DNA from 3 places in the Leptospira neocaledonica genome. Region 2 is predicted to be linked to each of the others. Evidence: riboswitches for the same ligand, from Rfam matches in the RefSeq annotation. Region 2 holds a riboswitch; each other region holds the start of a gene.

Region 1 (2,269 bases), on a different contig from region 2:
TTTAGATCTATATTTTGAGGTGTACTTCTGGATCTTTCGAATGTTTCCCTTTCTATCCCCGCATGAAATTTTAAAATTTGATAATATTCTAATAAATAGAGTGTAGGAGTGATCTGGAATCCTGACTGTCCCATAAAAGCCGTAGAATTAGGTGTCCCCTTGGAGAATTCCGATTTAGGATCGAATAGATCGTCATTTGTAAACGAAGTGAAAGCCCTAGTTTCCAACCTCAATAACCCGTCGAACAAACCTTTTGTATCCGTTCCTAGAGAAGAAGTATTTCTGAGATATCTGCGATGAACTTGTTGGGTTTGGTTACTTGCAGGTCCAGGAATTCCATGAAATCTATAATTTAGATCATTCCAAAATTTGATTTTGGTAGCACCAATGTCTCCGCTGAGTCCAATCATGCCGGAAGTTCTTTCGTACTGAGCATTCCTTCTTCTATCAATCGTATCATCCAATGGATTGACGAGTAAGGTCCCATGATTATTTAAATAGGAAAAATTTTGGTCCGATTTTTCTCCCAATAAGAATACGCTCGTCCCGATCCCGCCATAAGTCCCGGTATGCGTTACGCTACTCTTCCCGGTATTAAAACTTCCCGCGCCTATATTAACACGAGTTTTAGGGGGGCCTCCTCCGGTTCTAGTAACTAAATTTACACTTCCTCCGATTGCGGATCCAGAAAATCCTACAGGTGCACCACTTCTATAAACTTCTATACTTTGTAGATTGTCGAAGGGAAGATCCGCGAGGTTTACTTCTCCTCCTTGGGCATTATTAAAAGGAACTCCGTCTATAAAGATCCTGGTTTGATTCGGATTCGTTCCTCGAAGTGAAAGAGTAGAATAAGAACCTAATCCTCCGTATCTTCTGATCCTGACACCAGCTTCTCTTTCTAAAACGTCCGGAAGGTTCGTATAACGTGCATTGTATTGGTCCAGATCGATGGAAGTCTGGAAACCAGTTGGGTTCTTTCTGAAATTTTCAGGTTGCGAGTTTGAGCTGGTCTTTCCCACCACTTTTACAGCGGAAGTTTCCGTCTTTTGGTTCTCTTGGGAAAATATTTGGACGGAAACTAAAAAGAGCCCTAGATGAAGGATCTTACCGAATCGTTTGGGTCTTTTGTTCATGAGGCCTTAACTCCCGAAAGCCAAAGTATTGAAAGCAGCTCTGATAGGTTTTCTGACTCACGCCCGGTTCGGACCCTTCCCGTCTTTCGACAGTGGTTTTGTCAGACCATTTTGGCGTTTACAGCTGCGGGTACAGCTCCGGATTTTCACCGGATTCCCTTTTCAGATCTACTTGCAAGACCAGGTTCCCAACCCAAGTCGGAGGGGCAATCTGAAAAAGGTTTGGCCGCCTCTTGCTTACGCAAGACCGGGCTGCTCCGGGCTCGGACATTCGTCCTCGTCCTTCGCTTACGCTTACGACGCTTCGCGCCCTTCACATCCCTGGCGGATTTTGTAAGTGAAAGACTCGCGTTGACATATCGCCTCTTCCCTTAGATTTTTTTCACGCAGAGGCGCAAAGACGCAGAGTAACGAAGACCCGTCCTGTAGGAGTTCCTACAGGAGGATTTTTCAAGAATAGAAAGAAATATTTTCTTGATGTAAGATAAAAACCGGAAAGGATTCACGAATTCGTGACCCAAAGGGAAATCCCTTCGGGTCTACCTACATAACAGGGAGCACCGAACTCGAATGAAACGAATTCCATCCTTAAGATTTCTTTTATTAGGAATCTTTCTTTTAACTACCTCATCCTTATCCGCGGCCGGAACGTATTCCGAAGGTTGGACGGTTGCAAAATTGATCCAATTTGAAAGCAGAGGGGTCATTTTCGAATCCTATGAAGGTCTTTTAGAAGTTTATACTATAACCGATTCCGAAACCTGCGATGAGCTGAAGGACGAATGTTATACTCCTACTAAACAAAAGATAGAATTCAGCGTTCGTCCTGAAAACGCGGATGTTGTGAACTTCTTAAGCAAAAATTTAAACCAAGAAATTTTAGTCCAATATAGAATCCACAGATTCGAACCTGTAGCATTGTCTTCCGATTACGAAGTCGTTGGAGCTCAACTACAAGAGAGGTCGCTTCCGAAAGGCCTTCCTGATAAAATCGTAAGCAAAACGAAAACAGGAGGAAAAAGAAATTTTTCCGTTACCGGCCGTATTCTAAGTTTAGAATATAAGGGAACCATGGTGGGAACCTGGGAAGGATTGTATCTGGATGAAACCAGAAATAAAGTTCATTCTTTCTC
Region 2 (2,269 bases):
CCAAGAGAGGATCAGAAAATTATCCGGATCTGTAGAACCCATGGTATAAACATCTACACCGCCTGAGTTCTGTCCTCCCCCGCAAACTCCGTTGATCGCTTTTACAGGATCTTTATATCGAATGCTAGGATTACTACCTGGGGCACTGACTATAGTATTCGCTAAAAGATATTCCGGGTCTATAGTTCCAGGAGGACAATTTTCGGAAGTCGAGACGGAATTTTGTCCGGTCAGTAATAGTCCGGTCAGATCAGTGCTGCTTCCTGAGCCGTCACAACTTATGAGAAAGAGAAAAATAAACATTCCAAAAAACGCGAATTTACTTATTTGTTTCATACGTTGTGACTCTCCTTTGAATTTTGAAATATTTATTGTGGAACTGCGTAATTCCAGCCGAAGCTCGCAGCACCGCAGCCGTTCGTTTTGTAATTCGAATGATCACTTACGATCGAATTACTTTTGACATCGGCGAGAGTGTTTTCCGCGTATACGGCTTGGCAAAATTCAAAACAAATAGATGCGCCGCCTGGGCAATCGTTTGTATGAGGCGTAGCCCAATCCATTCTTCCGTATTTGCTCGGATTAAATGCATCGTCTGCGGAAAACTGATAATAGAAACGTTTATTTGCGATATCAATTTCCAGAATAGTCAACTGTTGAGAGCCGGGTTCTTTCCAACTAGTTTGAGTTACAACTGAGCTTCCTGCTGATCCTCCGTCTGTTCCGCCGGTATAAAAGCCAAGATTCCAAGATCCTTTAATTTCAAAATTGTTGGCCTGGACGATCGCCATGATTAAGGCGTTATTATCCGACTCTGACTTTTCTGTCTCGAAACAAGCGGTGTTGATTAATGATAAAGCGAATAGTAGGATTATCGCTTTTGTCCTGAATTTTCTCATTTTTCTCTCCTGATTTCTGCCGGATGTCGCGGAAAAGAAATATAAGCAAATAACGTTAGTCTATCATTGATCTTGTATAGATCAGAACGATTTGGTATTTGCGGCGATTTTTCTTCTTCCCGTTCGAGAGCCCCGACATTTTTGCTTTCGGGGCCCCTTCGCGGACAGCGCGGAAGCGCTAAGGCGAGATTTACGATACCCCCCAACCTCGAGGTTAAAGTATCGCGGGGAAGATCTGGCTTATTCCGTTTAAGGCGGACATCACAGTTGCGGGTCAGCGCGGGATTTTCACCCGACTTCCTCCCTGAAAGCGTAATTCCAGGTTTTGGTTTAGCACTTCCCCTGGCAAGGGAAAAACCATTAGGATGCTGAAGCAGTCTATTCCTTGCAATATCCAAATAAATCGGCGATATTTTAAACTTACGAACGAATAGGAACGATTCGGTACATAATTTCATATCAATGAGACATTCTACTTCGCAAAAAATTCGGGAAAGATCTTTCATAGACCGAAAATAAAAGAGAGAGTTCTAATAAAACTTCTAAAGAGGAATCCGATGAAAATAACCCGATCTACTTTTCTAAAAGCCGGAATTTTAACCGCCGCAGCTTTATTGGGAAGTCGTAAGGGAAATTTATCCGCTCAGAATACAAACTCTGGGAAGAAGGTGATCGTACTTGGCGGAGGACTTTCGGGACTTTATTCGGCATACATATTAGGAAAAACAGGAAGTAAAGTAACTCTGATAGAAGCCACAGATAGAGTGGGAGGAAGAGTTAAATCAGTACAAGATCCCTCCGGTCACGTTATGGATTTGGGAGCTGAATGGGTTTCTTCCGATGATAAAACAGTTCGTAGTTTAGTTAGAGAACTTGGATTAAAATTACAAGCTTCTCCCTTAGTTCCTGATCTGTTTTTAGGAACTTATAGAAAAGCGGGAACTTGGGAGCTTTCTTCCAAATCGCAAGAGATCCTGACTAAGTTAGTATCACAAAATTCTAAATTAGATACAGCTCAGCAACAAGCTTTGGATCGTATAAGTTTTTATAATTATTTAATATACCAAGGGGTCAGTCCGGAAGATCTGACTTTACTCGGTCATAAATTATCTCTTCATTATGGGGATAGTATCCGAGTTTTGTCTGCCGAAAAAGTTTTAAGCGATCTTTCGCAATTTCCTCAAAGAAATAGCAGAATAGAAGGTGGAATGGAAAGTATCGCAAAAACCTTGGTGATGAATATAGAAAACACCGAGTTCGTTTTTTCGGATCCTGTCTTATCTGTGGAGCAAGATTCTGCAGGAGTCACTGTAACAACTGCTTCCGGAAGAAAGTTTAGCGGTTCAACTTGTATCTGCACTTTACCTGCG
Region 3 (2,269 bases), on a different contig from region 2:
TTGAATTCTTATCTCTTCTGGAGCGGAAAAATCCTCGGAAATTTTAGGGACTCCGAGATAGAAGGGAAGCCCTATAAAAAATAGAGCCGTCGCCGCCGCCATAGTCCATTTTAATACATTATGAATTCTTAAATAATTTAGAAGGACCCGAGCTACTAAAACACCTGCTAAACTGGAGCCTACACAGAGATACCACCAGGCCTGTCTTTTTGGATAATCGTATGCACCCGAGGCTCTACCTGGCAACTCAGGAGGAAGTCCTAAGAACGGGATCCCGAAGAAGATTAAAAATCCTCCGAACGTAAACAAAATACTTAAGAGGACCGCTTTGGAAAAGTTGGGACTTTCTAAAAATCCGTTAGGAGGGAATAAGATCAGCCAAACCGAGAGCAAGATTCCAAAAGAAATTCCTAATAGAGCAGAGCCGATGATTGTTCCAAGGTTCCTCTTTTGCCATAGTCCATCATTCTCAGTTTTTTCAGACAGGGTGGACTGCATATTTGTATGAGAATGGATTTCTCCATGCCCGTGTGAGTGTACATGCGTTTCGGCTTTATCTGAATTTTCAGATATCGATTTGGATTCAAACTTCTCCGCTTCTAGGATCAGAGGAAGATTCCAAACACAAACTAAAATTCCCAAAACCAGACCAGATACCAGACCGGATAATAACCCGGTCCTTAAAAGATCAGAAAATCCTGATCTTAATGGCATGGAAAACCCGTAGAATGTCTTATATCGTGAAAAGTATCGTGCAAATACACCATAGGTTCAAGACCTACTGCATAGATCGTAGAAAATGCAAGGAACACGGTTAAAGCTAAAACGGAACCTCGAAGCCATACTTTGGCTCCCGAAAAATCCTTCGAAACGGAAATCGAGCGCATAAAAATCCCTCCTAAGAGATCTTCACCTAACAAGATATAAACGATATTCGAACGCAAAAGATCGCGCCGAAGCATCGTATAAGCAAAATTATTGAGTTTAGTTACGTAATCGTCTTACATCCGAGACTGGGTCACGTAGCTTCAGGATTTTTGTAAGGTCGTTTTCTGACTCGAGATCAACCTACTCGGCACGTCTTCCCAGGTTTTACACCCAGTGACATCTTGTGCCTTTCGTCCCTCTTACAGCGGCGGGTACCGTGACGGAATTGCACCGTCTTCCCATAGATGAGACCATCTATGTTCCTACAAAAATAGACTGAGATTTTAGGATCTATTTAGCTGCGCCATTTTGTATAGTATTTTATTTTCGGATCGAATAAAAATATATAGTCGCTGCTTATACTTTTTGTTTTTTCTTATTTAGTCTGGACTGAGCCGCTTTTAATTCGGAATCGGTAAGTTTAATACTGAATTCGGGAAAATGTCTAAATAAAAAATATTGAAGCCATGAATCCCAACCTGTGTATCCGACAAATTTAGTATTCGGGATCCATTTTAAAATTGCCTTCGCTACTGAATCAATCGAATGCACTCTATTTAATGCGGATCCCATTTCTATTTCCTTACTCAATTCAGGTTTATCTGTATTCTCTTTTTCCAAACCGGGAGTGTCTGTAGTAGGAGGAAGAAATAATTTCACCTTCACACCATGAAGCATCATTTCTTGGCGAAAACCTTGTGCAAAACCTACGATAGCAAACTTACTTGCCGAATAAGCCCCATATCCGTAGATCGAAAAGAATGCCAATGTAGAGGCTAAGAATACGATCTCTCCGCTTTTTTGTTTAGCAAAATGATCCCTAAATGCAAGTGCACTATTCACGTGACCAAAGTAGTTCACATCCATTAGATTTCTATAAACTTCGTCGTCCAGATCGGAAGCTTCTCCTGCTTTTGCAAAACCGCTACTACAAATTAGGAGGTCTAGTCCTCCTAAGGTTTGGATTGCCTTTTTGGCTTCTTTTTCAAGGGCCTTTTTATCTGAAACATCCAAAACTGCGAATCCGAAGATAGCCGTTGGAGTTCCTACAGCCTTCAATTCCTGGACTGTTTTTTCTAAGTTAGACTTTCCTCTGGCTGAAACGATTACACTTGCTCCAGCCCTAGCTAATTCCATGGCAATTCCTTTGCCTATGCCTGCGGAGCCGCCTGTTATAAATACTTTTTTACCTTTGTATCTGCTAAATGACATATTTAAAAATTCTCTTCGATGCGGGCAAGGTTTCCCTTTTTAGGAAACTATTCAATCTAATTCGAAACTTTTTAAATAAAGAATTCGAGAACTTGTTCCAAAATCTTAAATTCCCGGTTTGGTCCCAAAA

Evidence for each region. Region 2 has a riboswitch for cobalamin ahead of CH365_RS02720 (hypothetical protein). Riboswitches for the same ligand answer to the same signal wherever they lie in the genome.
Region 1: linked by a shared signal. The riboswitch ahead of CH365_RS10245 (TonB-dependent receptor plug domain-containing protein) and the one ahead of CH365_RS02720 (hypothetical protein) in region 2 are both predicted to bind cobalamin.
Region 3: linked by a shared signal. The riboswitch ahead of CH365_RS02330 (CbtB domain-containing protein) and the one ahead of CH365_RS02720 (hypothetical protein) in region 2 are both predicted to bind cobalamin.

The regions. Positions count from the first base shown of each region.
Region 1 is NZ_NPEA01000005.1:217,353-219,621, reverse strand. It holds gene CH365_RS10245 (TonB-dependent receptor plug domain-containing protein) at 1-1,136, opposite strand, end outside; cobalamin riboswitch at 1,162-1,331, opposite strand; gene lsa26 (surface adhesion protein Lsa26) at 1,707-2,269, shown strand, end outside.
Region 2 is NZ_NPEA01000002.1:69,868-72,136, forward strand. It holds gene CH365_RS02715 (LIC_13355 family lipoprotein) at 1-336, opposite strand, end outside; gene CH365_RS02720 (hypothetical protein) at 369-899, opposite strand; adenosylcobalamin (AdoCbl) riboswitch at 1,091-1,217, opposite strand; gene CH365_RS02725 (flavin monoamine oxidase family protein) at 1,457-2,269, shown strand, end outside.
Region 3 is NZ_NPEA01000001.1:509,022-511,290, reverse strand. It holds gene CH365_RS02335 (CbtA family protein) at 1-714, opposite strand, end outside; gene CH365_RS02330 (CbtB domain-containing protein) at 705-887, opposite strand; cobalamin riboswitch at 1,026-1,209, opposite strand; gene CH365_RS02325 (SDR family NAD(P)-dependent oxidoreductase) at 1,285-2,139, opposite strand; gene CH365_RS02320 (Crp/Fnr family transcriptional regulator) at 2,232-2,269, shown strand, end outside.